3 regions of the Paraburkholderia strydomiana genome follow, and region 2 is predicted to be linked to each of the others. Evidence: predicted binding sites of a transcription regulator. Region 2 holds the regulator's gene; each other region holds the start of a gene.
What was found. The regulator HrcA, encoded in region 2, represses chaperone genes, less so after heat shock. The targets are predictions, from matches to a motif close to TTAGCACTCNNNNNNNNNGAGTGCTAA.

Region 1: groES (co-chaperone GroES) is a predicted target of HrcA. The motif match lies at 2,105-2,131, and genes of this name have one in related genera.
Region 3: J2W46_RS32775 (co-chaperone GroES) is a predicted target of HrcA. The motif match lies at 5,094-5,120, and genes of this name have one in related genera.

What each region holds. Positions count from the first base shown of each region.
Region 1 is NZ_JAVDVL010000004.1:174,849-182,442, reverse strand. Features, by position in the region: gene groL (chaperonin GroEL) at 49-1,689, opposite strand; gene groES (co-chaperone GroES) at 1,742-2,032, opposite strand; gene J2W46_RS13325 (methyl-accepting chemotaxis protein) at 2,438-3,970, shown strand; gene J2W46_RS13320 (FkbM family methyltransferase) at 4,448-5,014, shown strand; gene J2W46_RS13315 (hypothetical protein) at 6,023-7,585, shown strand.
Region 2 is NZ_JAVDVL010000004.1:42,460-50,053, forward strand. Features, by position in the region: gene glnE (bifunctional [glutamate--ammonia ligase]-adenylyl-L-tyrosine phosphorylase/[glutamate--ammonia-ligase] adenylyltransferase) at 1-583, shown strand, start outside; gene recN (DNA repair protein RecN) at 710-2,380, opposite strand; gene J2W46_RS12760 (NAD kinase) at 2,449-3,351, opposite strand; gene hrcA (heat-inducible transcriptional repressor HrcA) at 3,682-4,701, shown strand; gene hemH (ferrochelatase) at 4,869-5,939, shown strand; gene J2W46_RS12775 (RNA-binding S4 domain-containing protein) at 5,948-6,355, shown strand; gene J2W46_RS12780 (hypothetical protein) at 6,327-6,488, opposite strand; gene grpE (nucleotide exchange factor GrpE) at 6,868-7,452, shown strand; gene J2W46_RS12790 (thioredoxin family protein) at 7,542-7,594, shown strand, end outside.
Region 3 is NZ_JAVDVL010000022.1:8,731-16,324, reverse strand. Features, by position in the region: gene J2W46_RS32805 (peroxidase-related enzyme) at 1-392, shown strand, start outside; gene J2W46_RS32800 (CmcJ/NvfI family oxidoreductase) at 389-1,219, opposite strand; gene J2W46_RS32795 (hypothetical protein) at 1,255-1,494, opposite strand; gene J2W46_RS32790 (MFS transporter) at 1,597-3,081, opposite strand; gene J2W46_RS32785 (sulfonate ABC transporter substrate-binding protein) at 3,314-4,324, shown strand; gene J2W46_RS32780 (nitroreductase family protein) at 4,370-4,966, shown strand; gene J2W46_RS32775 (co-chaperone GroES) at 5,173-5,463, shown strand; gene groL (chaperonin GroEL) at 5,477-7,117, shown strand; partial or broken gene J2W46_RS34510 (SfnB family sulfur acquisition oxidoreductase) at 7,542-7,594, opposite strand, start outside.

The sequences.
Region 1 (7,594 bases), 130 kb from region 2:
TCCCGGTTGAACCTCTGTACGAGGCGTGACCGGGGAGCGGACATGAAATTACATGTCCATGCCCATGCCGCCCATGCCGCCGGGCATGCCGCCAGGCATCGGTGCGTCTTCCTTCGGCAGTTCGCAAACAGCTGCATCGGTCGTCAGCAGGAGACCTGCCACCGATGCTGCGTTTTGCAGCGCAGTGCGCGTGACCTTGGTCGGGTCCACGACACCAGCGTCAACCAGGTCGACGTACTCGCCGGTTGCTGCGTTGTAGCCGTAGTTGCCTTGACCAGCAGCAACTGCCGCCACCACGACGCTGGCTTCTTCGCCGCCGTTCGTGACGATCTGGCGCAGCGGCTCTTCCATTGCGCGCAGGACGATCTTGATACCTGCGTCCTGATCGGCGTTAGCGCCCTTCAGGCCGGCAATCGCCGTACGTGCGCGGATCAGCGCAACGCCGCCGCCAGCAACGATGCCTTCTTCCACAGCTGCGCGCGTTGCGTGCAGTGCGTCTTCGACACGTGCCTTCTTTTCCTTCATTTCGACTTCGGTCGCAGCGCCAACCTTGATCACTGCAACGCCGCCTGCCAGCTTGGCAACGCGCTCTTGCAGCTTTTCACGGTCGTAGTCCGACGTAGCTTCTTCGATTTGTGTGCGGACTTGCTTAACACGCGCTTCGATGTTTGCAGCTTCGCCAGCGCCGTCGATGATCGTCGTGTTTTCCTTGCCCACTTCGATGCGCTTCGCCTGGCCCAGTTCTGCCAGCGTTGCCTTTTCGAGCGTCAGGCCGGTTTCTTCAGCGATGACCTGGCCGCCGGTCAGGATCGCGATGTCTTCCAGCATGGCCTTACGGCGATCGCCGAAGCCCGGAGCCTTCACGGCAACCGTCTTCAGAATGCCGCGGATGTTGTTCACCACCAGCGTTGCCAGTGCTTCGCCTTCGACGTCTTCTGCGATGATCAGCAGCGGCCGGCCAGCCTTGGCGACTTGTTCCAGAACCGGCAGCAGATCGCGGATGTTCGAGACCTTCTTGTCGTGCAGCAGCACGAAAGGGTTCTCGAGCACGGCAACTTGCTTGTCCGGGTTGTTGATGAAGTACGGCGACAGGTAGCCGCGGTCGAATTGCATACCTTCGACGACGTCCAGCTCGTCTTGCAGCGACTTGCCGTCTTCGACGGTGATGACGCCTTCCTTGCCGACCTTGTCCATTGCTTCAGCAATACGATCGCCGATCGACGAGTCGCTGTTTGCCGAAATCGCGCCGACTTGTGCGATTTCCTTGTTCGTCGTGCACGGCTTGCTGATCTTGCGCAGTTCTTCGATCGCAGCGCCCACAGCCTTGTCGATACCGCGCTTCAGGTCCATCGGGTTCATGCCCGATGCAACGTACTTCATGCCTTCCCGGACGATCGACTGAGCCAGAACCGTTGCGGTCGTGGTGCCGTCACCTGCGTTGTCGCTGGTCTTGGAAGCCACTTCCTTGACCATTTGCGCGCCCATGTTCTGGAGCTTGTCTTTCAGTTCGATCTCTTTTGCGACCGACACACCGTCCTTGGTGACCGTCGGGCCGCCGAAGCTGCGTTCCAGGACAACGTTGCGGCCCTTCGGACCCAGCGTGACCTTCACAGCGTTCGCGAGGATGTTCACGCCTTCGACCATCTTGGCACGGGCGGAATCACCGAATACGACGTCTTTAGCTGCCATCTTCTAACTCCTTGAATTCTTGGGATATAACCGGGGAAGTAGCGGCTTGCGCTTACTTGTTCACCACGGCCATGATGTCTTCTTCGCGCATCACGAGCAGTTCGTTGCCGTCGACCTTGACGGTCTGGCCTGCGTACTTGCCGAACAGGACGCGGTCACCAACCTTCACGTCGAGGGCGATCTGTGCGCCCTTGTCGTCACGCTTGCCCGGGCCGACTGCCAGGATTTCGCCCTGATCCGGCTTTTCTGCTGCGGCTTCGGGGATCACGATGCCCGACGCGGTCTTGGTTTCTTGATCCAGACGCTTGACGATCACGCGATCATGCAAAGGACGAAGGTTCATACATACTCCTCTCTTGATTGAGACTGAAGAACGCTTGGAAAACCCGGCTGGCCGAGCCAACCGGCGAAGTTGTTAGCACTCTCGTGCAGCGAGTGCTAATTATATGGACGGGTGGTGACAAATTCAAGAAGGGATGTGGGGACAGTTGAGATTTACATGCTCTGCCCCGCCACGGGATAGATAGCCCGCCCACTCCACCAGATCCGAGGCGGCCAAGGCAGGGGTAAACCCGAACCTGCTCACTCACAAGAAATCTTCGCGCCCGCTCCTGCGACGCCAAGGGGCGCGCGTCATCGAATCCATAGAAACCCTAATACAGTATCGGCGCGCTGTGCCGTTGATGAGAAACCTGCGCGCTTTTTATACTGGTTCGGCGCCGGGACCACTGAACAATTGAGGTTTCCAATGAAGGTTTCCACGCGCCTGACGATGCTTGCGCTCGCGGCGCTCGTCGCGCTCTTGGTTGTCGGTTCCTACAGTCTTTACAGCGTCAGACAAGCGATGCTCGACGACAAGCGCGCGCAGATCACCAATCTGCTGCGAATGGCAGAGCACCTCGCGACGTACTACCACGACCAGGAAGTGGCCGGGAAGTTGACGACCGAGCAGGCGCAGTCTGCGACGAAAGAGGCGTTGAGCCAACTGAATTATTCGGACGAGAGCTACTTCTGGGCTCGCCTTCCCGACGGCCTCACGCTGGTACACCGCAAGGCTTCGACCGTCGGCAAAATCAACGTCGGAAAGGCACCCGACGGACGTCCCGACGGCGACCTCTACCGTGAAATGCTCGCCCGCGAACATATTCCGATCATGACCGTGCTCGCCAAGCATCCCACCAGCGGCGAGATGGTAGAAAAGATCAACGGACTGGTCGAGTTCAAGCCGTGGGGATGGTGGATTGGAACCGGCATCTTCACCACCGATATCAGCGCGACGTTCTGGCGAACGGGCGCATTCCTCATCACCCTGATCTCGGTTGCGATTCTCGGTATTGCGGCACTTGCCTGGCAAATCATTCGCCGCGTGACCGGCGCACTTGGTGGCGAACCCGCCGACGTGTCGCAGGCCATGCACCGCATGTCGGTCGGCGACCTGAGTCTTCCGATCGTCGTTACGGGCGCTAGTGAAACGAGCTTGCTCGCATCGGTGGCACGCATGCGGCAGTCATTGCTCGACATGGTGGTCCGCATCGGCATGAGCTCCGAGGCGGTGATGAGCGGGACGAGTCAGATCGCAGCGGGCAACACCGACCTTTCCGCACGGACCGAGCAGCAAGCCGCATCGCTGCAGGAAACGGCGGCGAGCATTGAAGAACTGACCGCGACCGTCAAGCAGAACTCGGAAAACGCGAGGCAAGCGAACGGCCTCGCCGACAATGCAAATCAGGTCGCGCTCGAAGGACGCAGGATCGTGGGCCAAGTCGTGGACACGATGAGCGGGATTCAGGAGAGCTCGGGCAAAATCGCCGAGATCATAGGCATTATTGAAGGCATTGCGTTTCAGACGAACATTCTTGCGCTCAACGCGGCGGTCGAAGCCGCGCGAGCGGGCGAGGAAGGCAGGGGTTTTGCCGTCGTCGCAAGCGAAGTCCGCAGTCTCGCGCAAAGATCGTCGAGTGCCGCCAAAGATATCAAGGTGCTCATCGAGGCATCGGGCTCGCGGGTCGAGGCAGGAGCCGAACTTGTCGCGAGCGCAGGGGAAACCATGGAAAAGGTCGGCATCGCGATTCAGCGAGTGACGGACATCATGGGCGAGATCGCGTCGGCGTCGCACGAACAGAGCCGCGGCATTGAGCAGATCAATCAGGCGATCACACAGATGGACGAAGTGACGCAGCAGAACGCCGCGTTAGTCGAAGAGGCGGCTGCGGCCGCCGGCTCTCTCGAACATCAAGCGCAGCAATTGCGCACCGCCGTATCGGTTTTCCGCACCGCCTGACACATGGGCCGGAGGGTTCGCGGCGCGACGCTAGATCAACCGTTATCTAAAGTTGCGCCGCTCGTGTAGCGGCCACGTGGCCTGTTGCGTCATCGACGCGACATTGCACTCGCTGTTGGTTGGTGATTGTTGGTGAAGACAGGCCAATGTCGCTCCCGTCGAGGCTTCGGCATGTCATGACAAAGTCCCTCCTGGTGGATAACTCGCTCGCGAGAGAGTATTGCTATCTCTACCTGTCCAGCCTGTCACGAAAGCTGAATGTTGTGTGGCTCTCGGCAAATGGACAGGACGGCACGATGGTCAGCAGTTCGAATGATTTAAGCATTCTCAAGAAATACGCCGAGACCGGACGTTGGGCGCCTGAGCTTTCGGAGAAATTGAAATTGTTCTTCGCGACTCGGGAGGGACGTATCTCGACATCGGCGCGAACATCGAGATGACAACCATACCGATTGCGCAGCACAACGAGCGCGTGAAGTGTTATTCGTTCGAACCCGAACCAGTCAACTACCGCAATCTTCTACGCAACATTGCGGCAATTGCCCGACATCCAACATCGAGACTTTCCAACTCGCGTTGCACGAACGGGAGGAAGTACTGCCCTTCGAAATTGCCGACGGCAATCTGGGCGACCGCCGCCTTCGCATCGAACTCAACCTTCCGGCAAAACAGAACGACGTGAGGCGCAAGATCACCGAAGTGCGTTGCGCAAGACTGGATGGTCTTCCTATTCAGTTGGCCGGCCCTGTCTTTGCGAAAGTCGACACCCAGGACGCGGAGCCTTATGTCTTTACTGGCGGAAGTAAGCCCCTCGCTAAAGTCGATGCCATCCTCGTGGAATTATCACCACGCCATATGGCCCGGTTAAGGTGCGGTCCCGACGTCGTGCTCCAGCTTCTTGAAGAGCACTTCACTTACGGCAAGATTGAAGAAACCGACGCAAACCAATGCGAACAATCGCAGCCCTGCTGCCGGTACTACGCGGAGTTCCTCGAGTCGGTCGTACAGCATACGAACGCTGTCGAAAAGCTAGTAACTGAGTAGCAGGCATCCGGTCAGGCTAACTTGCGCCGTGCCTTTCTGCCGCCTGAAAGCCCTGTATTCAAGCCAATGAATACCAGCATGTTCTGCGGCTTGAACAGATCGGCGAACCCCCCGATCAGAAGCCCCCTGATTGACAGTGGGAACACGTCATAGCCGGCGGACCTATATAAATCCTTCTGAATGTCGATGCAACGGTTTATCGGGTTTATGAAAGGACACGTTAACACTCGCGGCCAGCTTTGCATATTGTCTTTTCCAGTCGCGTAACTAGTTTAGTCAATGACCTGACGCTTAATATGCGCCAAACCGTTTGGCGAAGTTGCATCACCTTACAACGCGCCAATCTCAGCAGGCCCCTCGCCCAAGCGTTCGAAATGGTGAACGGAGGCATTCGTTCGATATGCGCGAAGTGGCGGCGGGAAGCTAACCTGTTGCGCATGGAAGCGGAAAATATGACCTCCACCTCTTAGGGTCAAAGCGAAAAAAATGCAGGGCGACCAGTCCCCATACGATAAGGAGAAAGTAAAACTTATTTGGGGCAACCCGCGAAATCGGAAACGATCTTGCTTTCTGGCGGGAATTTGCTATTTCCCGTTTTGTCCGACCACTGTTGCGGGTAAGATCTACTCCGTTCGCAGTAGCAACCCCGCAAATTTTACGGATTGCGGGTTCGCTTCCCGGCAAACGTTTGCACGGACACCGTTCTGATCCGCGGTTCCGGCAAACAGTTCGGTTGACCCCACTGTTGATGATTCCCCGACGCGCGAATCGGCCCGGCCGTTTCGACTGGCTCGTGCGCGTTTGTTTGAACCGCCTCGTTCATTAAAGCGGCGCAAACCGGTTCGGCAGACGCACGGCATGACGCACCAAATAGCACTGAGATTTTATAGACGATCAGTAGTGCGAATAAAAATAAAGATTTTCTGGTTTCAAGATCATTAATTAACAAAAATACAAGATCAAATTTATAAATTTTTTCGGGGTTTTTTCGATAGCGGATAATTCAAAATGTTGAAAAGACGACAGTTTATTGGCGCACTAACGGCACTGAGCGGAAGTGTTATTTTGAGCGCATGCGGCGGCGGTGGCGCAGAAGAAGGCGGCACAATTACCGCTAATTCTGCGGCGCAAAAGACAAACGCAACGGCCAAAGGCACGTCGCCGAACGGCGCCGCGATGCCGCCGGCGACATCCCTCATCGACGGCTCGGGCGCCACCTGGACTCTTTCGGGCGGTGTCGCTTATCGCAATGGCGCGAAGGCCGGGAACAACTACAACGTGATTCTCGCGCTGTGCTTCAACGGCAACATTTACGTCGAGAACACCAGCTCACAGTTTTACCAGTGGACTGGATCGACGTGGCAGTCTTCGAATGACCCGCGCCTCGGCACGACGTCGCCGGACGGTACGACGATGCCGTCGGCTCCCAACATTATCGACAAGACCGGCGGCGTATGGACGCTAACCAACGGTGTGCTCTCCCGGAACGGCGCAGTTGTGGGTAACAACTACAACGTGTCGCTGGTACTGTGGTACGGCGGCAAGATCTATTGCCGCAACACCAGCGGACAGTTCTACGCGAATGCAGAGGTGGCCTCGCAATGGTTGCCATGTAGCGACCCGCGCATTGCCGTCGCTGCGACCGCCGGAAGCTTCTTTGGCATCAACGGTCACTTCGATTACACGTACACGCCGACGCAACTCATATCGATCCTGAAGGGCCTGGGCTGCACGAGCTACCGCGTCGGCTGCACGGCAGATCCGAATCAGTTGAATGCTGTGGTCAAACTGGCACAGGCGTTCCAGTCGGCGGGTATGACGCTGCTCGTACTGGTCAACCTGGGTCTTTACGACAGCAGCGGCAAACTGCTCGCAGGCGAATCCGCTGCATACAACGCCACGTACGGACCGGCATTCACGATCGCCAACGCGCTGAAGCCGTACGGCGTGACGTTTTATGAATGCGGAAACGAGTTGACGCGCGACAGGGCGATCATTATCGATTCGACGAACGCAGGAACGAAGGCCGTCGACTTCAACAACGCGAACTGGCCCACCATGCGCGGCGCAATGCGCGGCATGATCGACGGAGTGAAAGCCGCGCAGCCCGGCGCGAAATGCGGTATCAACTTCTGCGTCGCCGACGTCGGCGCCTCGGACGCGCTGTGGGACGGCATGCAACCGGACGGCAGCGGCGGATATCCGAAGGTGCGCTGGGACATCACGACGTGGCACAACTATGAAGTGTATGGCGACATCTTCAACATCGGTATCGATGGCGCGGGTCCGGGCTTCAACCTGCCTGCGTACTGCAAGGCCCGATACGGTGTGCCGTTCTTCATCACCGAGTGGAACACCGGCCCGGAGCAGTCGCAAACATATCGAGCGAGTTACATTACGTCGCAATTGGGTTCGTTCTATGCGGCTCGCAAGACGCACAACATCCAGTCCGTCATGTACTACGTGCTCGACAGCGGGAACAACACGTTCGGCATTATGACCAACGGGACCGCGCTGAATCCGCCGTACGGCGCATTCACGAACTTTACGTCGGGCCACGCCGATAGCTGATCCGCCCGT
Region 2 (7,594 bases):
CGAGTCGGGTTTGCTCGTCACCGATCTGGACGCGTTCCGCCGCTATCAGTTGCGCGAGGGCGACGCAGCCAACACCGCATGGGTCTGGGAGCACCAGGCACTGACCCGCGCGCGTTACTGTGCGGGCGACGCGCAGATCGGCGCGCAGTTCGAGGCGATCCGTGAGCAGGTATTGACCACGCCGCGCGACGCCGCGCAGCTTGCCGCCGAGATTGTCGAGATGCGCGAGCGGGTGATAGCCGGGCACCCTAACCATACGACGCTGTTCGACCTCAAGCATGATCGCGGCGGCATGGTGGATATCGAATTCACTGTGCAGTACTGGGTCTTGCTGCACGCGGCGCGCGATCCCGAATTGATCCGCAATACCGGGAACATTGCTTTGCTGCGCGAAGTGTCGCGCCTCGGGCTGATGAGCGAGGCCGAAGCCGAGACGGTCGGCGCGGCTTACCGCACGTACCGGAAGCTGCAGCACAAGCTGCGGCTGGATGGGATGGAGAAGGCGCGCGTGGAGCCGGCTCTCGTCGCGACGGAACGCGATGCCGTGCTCGGACTTTGGGAGCGGGTGTTTGGCGAGCGTTGAAGGAGACGTGCGTTATGGCGGGCCGCGGCACAAGCGCGTGTTGCCGGCGCTTTGTCCGGTGCCGCTTCTACGGTAAAGACCTCTGCCCGCGCTGAAGTCCGGGCGTTCGCCGCAGCCTTGGGACGACTAAGCCGCCAGCATTTCCTTCGCGTGCTTGCGAGTGGTCGGCGTGATTTCGAGTCCGCCGAGCATTCGCGCGACTTCTTCCACGCGGCTCGCCTTGTCAAGGGAAACGACGCTGCTTACCGTACCGCCCTTGCCATTGCCGGTCTTCGCGACCTGGAAATGATGATCGCCCCGTGCGGCGACCTGCGGCAAATGCGTCACGCAAAGCACCTGGCGCGCTTCTCCGAGTTGATGCAGTAGCCGTCCGACCACTTCGGCGACGCCGCCGCCAATGCCCGTATCCACTTCGTCGAAGATCAGCGTGGGCGTCGGGCTTGCGGCGCTGGCGATCACAGCCAGCGCAAGGCTGATCCGCGCGAGTTCGCCGCCCGATGCGACCTTGGCGAGCGGCCGCAACGGCACGCCTGCATGTCCGGCAACGCGGAATTCGACCTGCTCAAGCCCATGCGCGCCGCCTTCCGGCAGCGGCACGAGCGCAACTTCGAAGCTGCCGCCTTTCATCGACAGTTCCTGCATGCCCGTGGTGACCGCCGCGCCGAGGGCCTTGCCGGCCTTTGCGCGCGCCTTGGACAGCTTTTTAGCTTCCGCGACGAATACCTCACGCGCCTTCGCTTCTGCTGCATGCAGGCTATCGAGGTCGGCGGCAGCGTCAAGCGCGGCAAGCTGCGCACGGCGTGTTTCATGTTCGTCGGGCAGCGTTTCGGGCTGCAAGCGGAACTTGCGCGCCGCCGAATGCAATGCGTCGAGGCGCTTTTCGACCTGGGCGAGCCGGTCGGGATCGAGTTCGAGCTTCTGTGCGTAATGGCTCAGCGAGTACGCAGCTTCCTGAAGTTGAATCTCGGCGGGTTCGAGCGCGGCCAGCACGTCGTTCAACGCCGGATCGATTTCCGCGAGGTCGCGCACCTTCGACACGATCGACGCAAGATGCGTGATCATCGCTTCGTCCGATTCGGATAACGCAGTCAGCGCACCTTGCACGCCGTCGATCAGATTCGCCGAATGCGACAGCCGCCGATGCTCCGCGTTAACTTCTTCCCACTCGCCCGGCTGGGGCGACAGCTTGTCCAGCTCCGCAAGCTGCCAGGCAAGCCGCTCGCGTTCCAGTTGCAACTCGCGATCGCGCGTTTGCGCATGCTCGACCGCCTGAACCTTCTCGCGCCATGTGCGCCACGCGCGCGTGACGCCCGCGGAAAGTTCGCTCAAACCCGCGTGGGTATCGAACAGCTCGCGCTGGGCGTCGGGACGCATCAGCAACTGGTGCGCGTGCTGGCCATGAATGTCCACCAGCATTTCGCCGACCTCGCGCAGTTGCGCCAAAGTCGCGACCGTGCCGTTGATGAAAGCGCGCGAGCGCCCATTTGCATCCACCACGCGGCGCAGCATCACCGTGCCGCCGTTCGGGCCGTCGGCTGCCGACGCGGCGAACGCCTGCTCGTCGAGCCACTGATCCACCTGCGCGTGCGTGTCGAATTCCGCGGTGATGTCGGCGCGGCTCTCGCCGGTGCGAACGACGCTCGCGTCGGCGCGCGCGCCGAGCGCGAGCGCCAGCGCGTCGATGAGGATCGACTTGCCGGCGCCGGTCTCGCCGGAAAAAACGGTAAAGCCGCTGTCGAATTCAAGATCGAGCGCGGCGACGATGACGAAGTCGCGTATCGAGAGGTGGCGAAGCATGAAGGTGGTCTGTGAGCCTGATATTCGGGTTTCTCTAGCGGCGCTTGTATATCCCGGCATTCCGCGGGTCAGAGCTTGCCGTCTTCTTCGTGCGACGGGTATTCGTTCCAGTGCAGTTTCTTACGCAGCGTCGCGAAATAGCTGTAGCCGACCGGATGCAGCATGGGCACCGTATGACGCGAGCGGCGCACTTCGATCGCGTCGCCCAGTTCGAGCGATGTGAACGACTGCATGTCGAAATTGACGTTGACCTCGCGCCCCGAAACGATCTGGATACTGACCTTCGAGTCGTCCGGCAGCACGATGGGCCGGTTCGACAGCGCGTGCGGCGCGATCGGCACGAGTACGATGCCCTGCAACTGCGGATGCAGAATCGGCCCTTGCGACGACAGCGCGTAAGCCGTCGAGCCGGTGGGCGTGGCGACGATCAGGCCGTCCGAGCGCTGGTTGTACATGAAGCGGCCGTCCACCGAAACGTGCAGTTCCGCCATGCCGGAGAAGCCGCTGCGATTGACCACCACGTCGTTGAAGGCAAGCGCGTGATAGATCGGATTGCCCTGGCGCATGATGCGCGCCTCCAGCAGCACGCGCTCCTCGCGTTCGAAGTTGCCCGCCAGCATTTGCGGCACGATCTCGCTCATGTCCGAGATCGGGATGTCGGTAATGAAACCCAGCCGTCCGTGGTTGATGCCGATGAGCGGAGTACGGTAAGGCGCCAGTTGCCGCCCGATGCCCAGCATCGTGCCGTCGCCGCCCAGCACGATCGCCACATCTGCACGCGCGCCGATCTCGGCCGGACGCAGCGCCGGATACTCGGTAACGCCGATTTCCGCGGCGGTGTCGGCTTCGAAAAAGACTTCGAAGCCGCGCTTCGCGATGCAGGAGGCGAGCGCCGTCAGGGGCTCGCGAATGCCCGGGGTGTTGTTGCGCCCGACGAGCGCCACGGTCTTGAACTGGCTGGTTACTTGCATGCCGGCATTACACCATAGGTAAGGCCCGAAAAGAACCGCGCGCGGACCCGGTGGCCCGCCGGCACGGGCAGGCCGCCAGCGCAGTTAGGGATTATCGTTAGAATGGTGAAGCCTTGATGACATGCGCGCCCTGCAAACTGCAACGGCGCGCTGCGGGCGGGGCCGTCGGCAACAGGGCTGGCGGCGCACCGGACCGAATGCGGCACCGGGCGTTGAGACCGGCGCTGAAACCAGCGCAAGACGCAGTCCTGGCGAGCGGCGGTTGATCCGCCGGTGTTGGGCGCCGTTAGCGCTCGCGGTAGTCGCACCATTGAGCTAAAATTTTCCGTCATGCTAGATCCTCGCGCACAAACCCTCCTAAAAACTCTGATCGAGCGCTACATTGCCGAAGGTCAGCCGGTCGGCTCGCGCACGTTGTCGCGCTATTCCGGCCTGGAGCTGAGTCCGGCGACCATCCGCAACGTCATGTCGGACCTCGAGGATCTGGGCCTTGTGATCAGCCCGCATACTTCGGCTGGACGCATTCCCACGCCGCGCGGCTACCGGCTTTTTGTCGACACAATGTTGACTGTCGAGTCGGCCGCAGACGAAGAAGCAGTCACGCGTACTGTCAAGACTACGCTGCAGGCCGGCGAGCCGCAGAAAATCGTCGCCGCGGCGGCGAGCGTGCTCTCGAATCTGTCGCAGTTTGCCGGGGTCGTGCTCACGCCGCGGCGCAGCCACGTGTTCAAGCAGATCGAATTCATGCGCCTGTCGGACAAGCGCATTCTGCTGATCATCGTTACGCCCGAAGGCGACGTGCAGAACCGCATGATGGCGACCCAACGCGACTTCACGCCGTCCGAACTGGTCGAAGCGTCCAACTACATCAACGCCCACTTCGCCGGTCTTTCTTTCGACGAAGTGCGCCGCCGCCTGCGCGAAGAGATCGACCAGTTGCGCGGCGACATGACCACGCTCATGCACGCGGCCGTCACCGCGAGCACCGACGAATCGGACACCGGCGAGACCGTGCTCATTTCGGGCGAGCGCAATCTGCTCGAGGTCGCGGATCTTTCCTCGGACATGGCGCGCTTGCGCAAGCTCTTCGATGTGTTCGATCAAAAGACCAGTCTCCTTCAGTTGCTGGATGTGTCGAGTCATGCGGCCGGCGTGCAGATCTTCATAGGCGGCGAGTCGAACCTCGTGCCTATCGAGGAAATGAGCGTCGTTACCGCGCCGTACGAGGTGAATGGCAAGATCGTCGGCACACTTGGCGTGATCGGACCCACGCGAATGGCCTACAACCGCGTGATCCCGATCGTGGACATCACCGCGAGACTGCTCTCGCTGACGCTCAGCCAGCAGTAGCGCGTCGCCGCTGCGGCGTTTCTTCCAGTACATGATGCGCGAGCCGGCGCCGCCTGCCAATTGGCCGAATGGCCAGGGGTCTCCAGGGCGCGCGGCCACGAGGCGCGCCGCTATAATGAATCTCACCTGATTCCACTTCCCGCCTTGAGCGGTTATCCCTGCTGCCTATGCGCTTCGACCTCGAGCGGCCCTCGCAGAACGCCACGTCGCACCGCGTTGCCGTGCTGCTGATCAATCTCGGCACGCCCGACGCGCCAACGCCTCGAGCGGTTCGCCGCTATCTCGCGCAGTTCCTTTCCGATCCTCGCGTGGTAGAAATTCCGGCGCTGCTGTGGCAAATCATTTTGCGGCTTCTGATCCTGCCGTTCCGGGGTCGCGCATCCGCGAAGAAATATGCGGCCGTGTGGATGCCCGAAGGCTCGCCGCTACGCGTCTATACGGAAAAGCAGGTGGAAGGTTTGCGCCACCTGCTGCAATTGAATGACTACACGGTGCTCGTCGAGTACGCCATGCGCTACGGCACGCCAGGCATTCCCGCCATGCTCAATCAGCTGAAGCTCGCCGGTGCTGAACGGGTGCTGCTGGTGCCGATGTATCCGCAATACTCGTCGTCGACCACGGCGACCGCGTTCGACGACGCGTTCTCCGCCCTGAAGCGCATGCGTAACCAGCCCGAGATCCGCACGGTTCGCCAGTACGCCGATCATCCCGCGTACATTTCAGCGCTCGCTGCGCAGGTGCACCACTACTGGCATCTGCATGGTCGTCCGGATTTCGCTGCCGGCGACAAGCTCGTTCTCAGTTTTCATGGCGTGCCCAAGCGAACACTGGATCTTGGCGATCCGTACCACGAGCAGTGCCAGACGACAGGCGCGCTGCTGATGCAGGCGCTCGGCCTCACGCCGGTGGAATGCCGGATCACGTTCCAGTCGCGTTTCGGCAAGGCGGAGTGGTTGCAGCCGTATACGGCACCCACGCTGAAGGAGCTCGGGGCAGCAGGCGTGCGGCGTGCTGACGTATTTTGTCCCGGCTTCACCGCTGATTGCCTCGAGACGATCGAGGAGATCGGCATGGAAGTGCGCGACGAGTTCCTGCATGCCGGCGGCAAGGAGTTCCATCGCATTCCTTGCGTGAACGCTTCGCAGGCGTGGATTGCCGCGCTTGGCGAAATCGTCGCGCAGAATCTGCAAGGCTGGCCGGTGCAGGCGGTCCCCGTACCGCATCACACTCCGGCTTGAGCACGCTTATGAACTATCGAATTTCGACGGAACCGGGCGCGAAGCTGCGCATCGACAAGTGGCTTTGGGCAGCACGCTTCTTCAAGACGCGCTCGCTTGCCGCGGACGCGGTCGAGAAGGGGCGCGTGCGCATAGGCGGAGCCAACGTGAAGCCGGCCAAGGACGTGCGGGTCGGCGATCTCGTCGAGATCGAAATCGAGCGGTTCGTATGGCAGGTGCAGGTGCTGGGCGTATGTGACGTGCGCGGCCCAGCAAGCGTCGCGCAGACGCTTTACGCGGAGACGGACGAAAGCCGGCAAAAGCGGCAGGCTGAGCACGAGCGCCGCAAGACCTATCGAGAGCCGGCCGAGGCACTACACGGCCGCCCGACCAAGCGCGACCGCCGGACTATCGACAGATTTTCAGGTGGGGATTGAACAGTTGTTCCATGGTCGCGTTCACGCCGCCGTATTCGGTTGTGTGATCGTTGACCGCCCCAGACATACAGATGGTCGTGGTGCCCGCAACGAGTACCAGTGCGACCACCGAGATTGCAAAGGTCAGTTTCACGGTACCCCCTTTTGGGATGGTGCGGAAAAGAAACGAGCTAGCCAGGTGGAAATTGCAAAAAGGCGGAAAGGTTTATGTCAGATTAGGGTTAACGCTGTTTTTCCGCCGCGTAACTGGAGCATAGGTCACTTGCACGCCGCGCTCAATCTGAATCTGATCGCCGCGCACTCATGGTTGTAACCGCGCGTTTCGGCCGGCTGCTGCCGGTTTGAAAATTTCGGCGAAGGCGCTTGAAATGGCGCATCTGCGGCCCCAACTGCCGTTTCGATACGTGGTAGCGCGCCTGGGTAACTGTCGCGATTTTGCAACGCACAAATCGCGTCGGTGTCATGCGCCGTTGCTGCCGTTGGCTTTTAATTTTTTAACGACTTTCAGCGACATGGAAAACACGCAAGAGAACCCGACGAGCCAGAATCCCACGCCCGCGGACGAAACCGCGCGCCAGGCCGCCGAGGCGGTCACGCCCGAGCAGGAAGCCGCTGCGAGCGTCGCCACGGACACGCCGGCAACGGGTGCGGAAGCTGCACTGGCCGAAGCGCAGGCGAAGATCGCCGAATTGCAGGAAAGCTTCCTGCGCGCGAAAGCCGAGACGGAGAACGTGCGCCGCCGCGCGCAAGAAGACGTTGCGAAGGCACATAAGTTTGCAATCGAGAGCTTCGCGGAGCATCTGCTGCCGGTGATCGATAGTCTGGAAGCAGCCGTCGCTCACTCGACCGACGACCTGCAGAAAGTGCGCGAAGGTGTCGAACTCACGCTGCGTCAGCTCACAGGCGCGCTGGAGAAAGGCCGCGTCGTCGCGCTGAATCCGGTGGGCGAGAAGTTCGACCCGCACCGCCATCAGGCTATCTCCATGGTGCCGGCAGACCAGGAGCCGAACACGGTTGTTGCCGTGTTGCAAAAGGGCTTCGTGATTGCCGATCGCGTGCTGCGCCCGGCGCTCGTTACTGTCGCCGCGCCGAAGTAAGGCCAGTTTGCTCCGTATTCCGTTCGGGTTTCGCTGGCGTTCGCTAGACACAGCCGTAGACAACGAGTAGGCATCAAGTAAGCATCGCCATGGCCAAAATTCCCGTCGACGCAACCGCGTTTTCGGCGTTTGACATGCAGGA
Region 3 (7,594 bases), on a different contig from region 2:
GCATCATGTATGCACCAGGCGGCCTGTCGCGCGCGGAGCGCGAACTCGCGAGCACGGTCGTGTCGCGGGTGAATGGCTGCGTGTATTGCGCGTCGGTTCACGCGCAGCGCTTCCAGCAACTGACGAAACGCGACGACGTGATCAAACAGGTTTTCGCCGATCCCGCCACGGCAGGCACGACGCCGCGCGAGCGCGCGATCGCCGCTTACGCGATCGAACTGACGTTGAATCCGCAAGCGGTCGGCGCGGCGTCGATCGATGCACTGACGCAAGCCGGACTCTCGCGCGCCGAGATACTCGATCTCAGCCACGCGATCGCGATTTTCGCGTGGGCCAACCGGCTGATGCTGACGCTCGGCGAACCCGTCTTTCCCTCACGCGTAGAGGCTTAGAAGAACAGTAGCGTGCGCAGCTCGATGCTGCGGCGCGGCCGCGCATCGGGCGGCGAAGAAGGATCGTCGAACGCGGTATGCGCTGTCAGCCGCGCGACGCCGTCGCCGGCCGAATCGTAGATCTTCAGCAGCAGCACCTCGTCCGGCGACATCAGCGGGAAGTAGTACCAGCGATGCTGCCGATTGAAAACGAACGCGTAGGTCTCGCCGATCCTGTCGCGATAGATGAGGTCCGACGGCACGACATCGTTGAGCGCGATGCTGCGCGAGTCGCACAAGGCGAGCGACGAGGATTCGACGGTCCAGCCGATGGGCCGCCACAGATTGACGATCGCGACGCGGCCCTTCAGGAGTTCCTCCGCTTCATGCGGCGGCAGATGATCGCGCACGCGGCGCGGGCCCGACACGAAGGTCTGATCGTTGTGAATGAACTTGACGGGCTCGCGCACGTGGTCGGCGCGCACGGCACGGCCATCGCGCAGCGTGTGGTCGAAGATCACGGCCCGTTTCGCGCCCGTTACCCGCCTGAGCAGCGCTTCGGACTCGGGATAGTAGATGCGTTCGATCGCAGCCGGATCGGAAAAGTCGGTCAGCGCGCTTGTATGCTGATGCAGCTCGAAGCCATTGCGATCGAGCGACAAGCCGCCCGGCGGCGGCGACACGCGCGCATTACTGATTTTCACGCGCTGCGTCTGATAGTTGCCGCTGCGCAGCGGCACGCCCTCGGGCGGCTCGTACGCATAGGTCGCCGGTTTTTCACCGTTGGCGACCAGATAGTCCAGTTCGGCCTCGACGACGGCCGGCTGTTCGATAACGATATCGCTCATTGCCTGTGCTCCACGATAGAGATTCGAAACGGGCCTTATTCGGGCGCGATTTCTCCGATCACATGAAACATGTCGAGCGTGTATCCCATGTTGAAATATCCCGCCCGCGCGTAGACCGCAATCCGTTCGAGTCGCTCCGGGTCGCGGCACGGCGCGGCGTGCGAGTCCGCGCCCGCCGCGGGCGCGCGCTCCCATCCGCCCTCCGCGCGTTGCCTGAACGCCGCGAACGGCCGGAACACCGCCCAGCGGTAAAAGGTGGCGGGATTCATCGACATGGTGCGCCCTCCTGCTCGTGAGATTCATTGAATCTAGACAGCGGAAAGCGCCTCCACAAACAAGCATTTGTGCAATGCTTTGCAGCGCGGCGCGTGCGGGTTTCAGCGAGCCGGGGCTTGCGAGCCCTGATAGTCTTCACCGTCGATGTCGTAACCCGAAGGCTCCCAGCGGATCGCCAGCAGCACCAGCAGCGACGTCAGCGGCGCAATCGCAATCACCCAGAACACCTTCGTGCCGAGTGCGCCTGCCAGCACCGGAAACAGGAACAGCGAGATCGTCGACGCCGAGCGCACCAACGTCTGATTGAAGCCGACCCCAATCCCGCGCAGCGACGTCGGATAGCTGAGCGACGCGTAAGTCATCGAATGCGAACCCGGTCCGAAGCCCTGCCCGAACAGATAGCCGCCCAGCAGCAGGATCGCCACGACCACCAGCGCGCCGCCGCTCGGCCGTCCGATCAACGCGAGTCCAATCAGCGATACGAACTGCAGTGAGTGCCCGAGAACGGTCATCCTCCACGCGCCGACCGTCGGGGCGGTGCGCACGCCGATCAGGCCGCCGACGAACGCGAACAGCAGGTTCAGCGTGAGCGACGCAACGATCGTCGTAAGCGGGCCTTGCGCAAAGAAGCTCGTGATGATGACGGGCAGACCGAAGATGATCGCGTTATAGCCGAACGACGACGCGCTGCCGATCACGGCGGCAAGTATCGTGCGCCTGCGATAGGTCGCGTTGAACAGCACGCCGTAATTGCGCCACGAAGCGCGGCGCGGATGCCCGGCGAGCGCAGCGCCTTGCTCGACGACGGCATCGACCCCATAGGAACGCTTCAGGATGCGCGCCGCGCCTTCGAGGTCGCCCTGATTCGCCGCCCATACGGGCGACTCGCTGATGTAGCGGCTGCGCACCAGAATGATCGCGATCGCGGGCACGGCGCCGAATGCCAGCGTCAGACGCCACAGCCAGCCGAGATGCTCCTGCGGCAGGATCGCGTAGAGAGCCAGTATCAGCAGGTAGCAGGTACTGGTCGCCGCATACCAGGCGGGGCACCACGCGGCCACGCTGGCCGCCTTGTTGCCCCGGCCCGCGACACGCGAGAACTCCGCCAGAAACGCCATGGCGACGGGCAGATCGAGCCCCACGCCGAAGCCCATCAGAAAGCGCGCGCCAGCGAGCACCCACGCGTTGGGTGCGAGACCGGCGGCGATCGCCGCGACCACGAAGAACAGCATGTCCGCCATGAACACGCGATAGCGCCCGATGCGGTCCGTCAGATAGCCGCCGAACAGCGCGCCGAGAATCGCGCCGAAGGTGATGGCGGACGAGACAAACCCCACCTGCACGGGTGTCAGCGCGAACTGCTTCGCAATGTCCTTGATGCCATACGCGAGCGAGGTCAGATCATAGGCATCGAGAAAGACGCCGCCGAGCGCGATCGCGATCACGATGCGCGCGTTGCTGCCCTTCGCCGCACCCGCATTGACGATGCGCGCGACGTCCTGCGCGGAGCGGATCACGGCGGGACGGGCAAGCTCAGGCTGCGCGGGTGCGTCTGGCGGAGTCGATGGAATAGCGACGGTGGACATGATGGCTGTCGAACAGGAGTCAAAAGTTCCTGCATGCTAGCGACGCCTCCATCGTCTTCCAAACGACGATTGAATATATGCAAAGCGCGGGATCGGACGTTGTCCGTGCGGCAAGGCGCGAGGCGGCGCTTTCGTCCGTGCCGTGCTTACGATATGCGCAAACGATGGTTGGTTTTGCCAGTGCGGCGACTTAACGTCGTGGACGACAACATCACGTAACCCTCCCATACCGATGAGCAAGAACAGACACTCGATCTTCGTATCGCCGCCCGATGCGGCACGTCGCCGGCTGCTGCAAGGCGCAGCGGCGGGCATTGCAGGCGCGGCGCTGGGCGGCGTGCTCGCACCGTTCGGCAGTACCATCGCACACGCGCAGGGCACCGAAAAGAAGCTGCGCATCGGTTTCCAGAAATACGGCAATTTTGTCGTGCTGAAAGCGCGCGGCACGCTGGAGAAAAAACTGGCGAGCCAGGGCGTGACCGTGCAATGGCTCGAATTCCCTGCGGGGCCGCAGTTGCTCGAAGGCCTGAACGCGGGCGCGGTCGACGTCGGCACGGTCGGCGAGACGCCGCCGATCTTCGCGCAGGCAGGCGGGGTCGATTTCGTTTACATCGGCAACGAACCGCCCGCGCCGCACGGCGAAGCCATCGTGGTCCCCAAGGCCTCGCCGATCCGTTCGGTCGCGCAGCTGCGCGGCAAGAAGGTCGCGCTGAACAAGGGCTCGAATGTCCATTACCTGCTCGTGAAAGCGCTCCAGCAGGCTGGACTCACGTATACGGACATTGAGCCTGTCTATCTGACACCCGCCGATGGCCGTGCCGCATTCGTGCAGGGCAGCGTCGACGCGTGGGTGATCTGGGACCCGTATCTCGCGGCGATCGAACGCCAGGCCAATGCGCGCACGCTCGTCAACGGAGACGGCCTCGTGCGCAATACGCAGTATTACGTCGCCGCGCGCAAGTTTGCGTCTGCGCAGCCGCAAACGCTGCATGCGCTGCTCGACGAGATCAATAGCGTCGACGGCTGGGCTCGCAACAACGTCCCCGAAGTAGCAAGCCTTCTGTCACCCCTCGTCGGCCTCGACCCGGCCACGCTCGACGTTGCGCTCAAGCGCGCCGGCTATGGCGTGCAACCCATCACCGACGCCACGCTGGCTTATCAGCAGCAGATCGCCGACACGTTCAGCGCGCTGAAGCTGATTCCCGGCAAGCTGACCGTCGGGGATGCGCGCTGGAAAACCTGATCCGTCCGAGCGATTCCTTCACTGCCCTCACTCTATCGACCGATCATGACGACATCGAATACGCGCACCGCCGAACACCCGATCGACCGCCAGTTTCTCGAACGCTGGTCGCCGCGTGCGTTCACACAGGACACGATTCCTGAATCCGCCTTGCAGACCTTTCTGGAGGCGGCGCGCTGGGCACCCTCCTCCTACAATTCGCAGCCGTGGCGCTTTGTCTACGCGCGGCGCGGTACCGAACACTGGACGCGCTTTCTCGGCTTTCTCAACGAGTTCAACCGCGGCTGGGCGCAACATGCAGCCGCCATTCTGATCGTGCTGTCGAAGCGCACGTTCGCGCCGCCCGGCGCGACGGATGCAGTCGCGCTTGCGTCGCATTCGTTCGATACGGGCGCCGCATGGGGCTATCTGGCGTTGCAGGCGAGCCTGTCTGGATGGAAAGCGCACGGCCTTGCGGGCATCGAGCGCGATCACATCCGCGCTGAACTTGCGATTCCCGAAGACTATGCGATCGAAGCGGCCGTCGCGATCGGCCGTGCGGGCGACAAGGCGTCGTTGCCCGAAGCGTTGCAAAAGCGCGAGACGCCGAGCCCGCGTCAGCCGTTATCCTCGTTCGCCGCCGAAGGCCAGTTCGTGTTCTGAGGCGCTTCTCCGTCGCGAGCAAGACGCTTAGGACTGCGCGTGCATTGCTAATCTCCCGTCATTGCCGAACGTTCTGCCAATCGGTTATTGGAGCCGTGGGTTCGCCGTTTCTATACTCGGCTTTCCATCAGCACTCGCGATGTTGGAGTGCCAATGCGAAACCCGCTTGCAAAACCAAACAGTTATCGAGCAGAAGGAAATAACCAATGAGTCTACGTCCGTTACATGATCGCGTGATCGTGAAGCGTCTCGATCAGGGAACCACCACCGCGTCGGGCATTGTGATTCCCGACAGCGCGGCCGAGAAGCCGGATCAGGGCGAAATCCTCGCTGTCGGTCCGGGCCGCCGCGGCGGCGACGGCAAGCGCATCGAGCCGGACCTGAAAGTCGGCGAGCGCGTACTGTTCGGCAAATACGCGGGTCAGGCGGTCAAGGTCGAAGGCACCGAACTGCTGGTGCTGCGCGAAGAAGATATCGTCGCGGTCGTTCAATCCTGAGGAGAAGATAAACATGGCAGCCAAAGAAGTCGCGTTCAGCGACAATGCGCGGTCCAAACTGGTTGAAGGTGTCAACCTGCTTGCCAATGCGGTGAAAGTCACGCTCGGTCCGAAAGGCCGCAACGTCGTGCTCGAGCGCAGTTTCGGCAGCCCGATCGTCACCAAGGACGGCGTCTCGGTCGCGAAGGAAATCGAACTCGCGGACCGCCTGCAAAACATCGGCGCGCAACTCGTCAAGGAAGTCGCGTCGAAAACGAGCGACGCCGCCGGTGACGGTACGACGACGGCTACGGTGCTCGCCCAGGCGATCGTCCGCGAAGGGCAGAAATATGTCGCGGCGGGCCTCAATCCGCTGGACCTCAAACGCGGTATCGACCAGGCCGTGCGCGTGGGTGTCGAGGAGCTGAAAAAGATCAGCAAGCCCACGACGACCAGCAAGGAGATCGCGCAGGTCGCGACCATCTCGGCCAATGGCGAGGAATCGATCGGGCAACGGATCGCCGAAGCGATCGACCGCGTCGGCAAGGAAGGCGTGATCACGGTCGAAGACGGCAAGTCGCTCGCCGACGAACTCGACGTCGTCGAAGGCTTGCAATTCGATCGTGGGTATCTGTCGCCTTACTTCATCAATAACCAGGACCGGCAACTTGCCGTGCTGGAAGAGCCGTACGTGCTGCTGCATGACAAGAAAGTCTCGAACATCCGCGATCTGCTTCCCGTGCTCGAACAGGTCGCGAAGTCGGGGCGGCCGCTGCTGATTATCGCCGAAGACGTCGAAGGCGAAGCGCTTGCTACGCTCGTCGTCAACAACATTCGCGGCATCCTGAAGACCGTGGCCGTCAAGGCGCCGGGTTTCGGCGACCGCCGCAAGGCGCTGCTCGAAGATATCGCGATCCTGACGGGCGGTCAGGTGGTCGCAGAAGAAACCGGCCTGACGCTCGAAAAGGCGACGCTCGCCGAACTGGGTCAGGCCAAGCGCATCGAAGTCGGTAAGGAAAACACGACGGTTATCGACGGCGCCGGCGAGAAGGCCAATATCGAAGCGCGCGTCAAACAGATTCGCGCCCAGATTGCGGAAGCAAGCTCCGACTATGATCGCGAGAAGCTTCAGGAGCGTGTCGCGAAGCTGGCGGGCGGCGTGGCCGTCATCAAGGTCGGCGGTGCGACGGAAATCGAAGTGAAGGAGAAGAAGGACCGTGTCGACGATGCGCTGCATGCGACGCGCGCAGCCGTCGAAGAAGGCATCGTGCCGGGCGGCGGCGTTGCACTGATCCGCGTGAAGCAGGCGATTGAGGGTCTGGAAGGCGCGAATGCGGACCAGAACGCGGGCATCAACATCGTGCGCCGCGCGCTCGAAGAGCCCCTGCGCCAGATCGTTGCGAATGCGGGCGAGGAAGCCAGCGTGATTGTCGCGAAGGTCGCGGAAGGCTCAGGCAACTTCGGCTATAACGCGGCGACGGGGCAATACGGCGATCTCGTCGAGACGGGCGTGGTCGATCCGACCAAGGTGACGCGCACCGCGCTGCAAAACGCGGCATCCGTCGCGAGCCTGCTGCTCACGACCGACGCGACCGTGCACGAAGCACCCAAAGACGCCGCGCCCGCCGCTGCGCCCGGCGGTCCCGGCGCAGGCGGTCCGGGCTTCGACTTCTGATGGGCTGAGAGGCAATGCGCTGGGTGCTGGGTGTGCCCAGCGCGGAACGAAAACGCACAGCCGGGCAGCCGCCATTTCGGCTGCAACCAGCACGGGGATCGAATAGGCGCCCCCCTCGAGCGAGCCGAGCGGATCAACAGCGGATCCACGTTGCGCACGCCGCTGACCGTATTGGAGCGGCATCACCGGAACGTGCTGTGCAGCCGCATTCATGCGCCGCCGAACAGCCTGATTCGCGGCAATGCGAGCCGCGCCGCGCTCAGCGCGTAGCGGGGCTTTATACGAGCACTTTCGGATGCGCGAAGTTCGCTACGTCGACCCGTTGCTTGACCAGTCCCAGCGTGTGGAAGGTATCGACGATGTCCTGCTGCTCTTTCACGATGCCAGGCGTCAGCGCGACTGTGGTGTAGTTGCGCCGTATGGTCGCACGCTTGCGCACGAACTGGATGGCATCGGCGATGGCCGCTTCAGCGATAC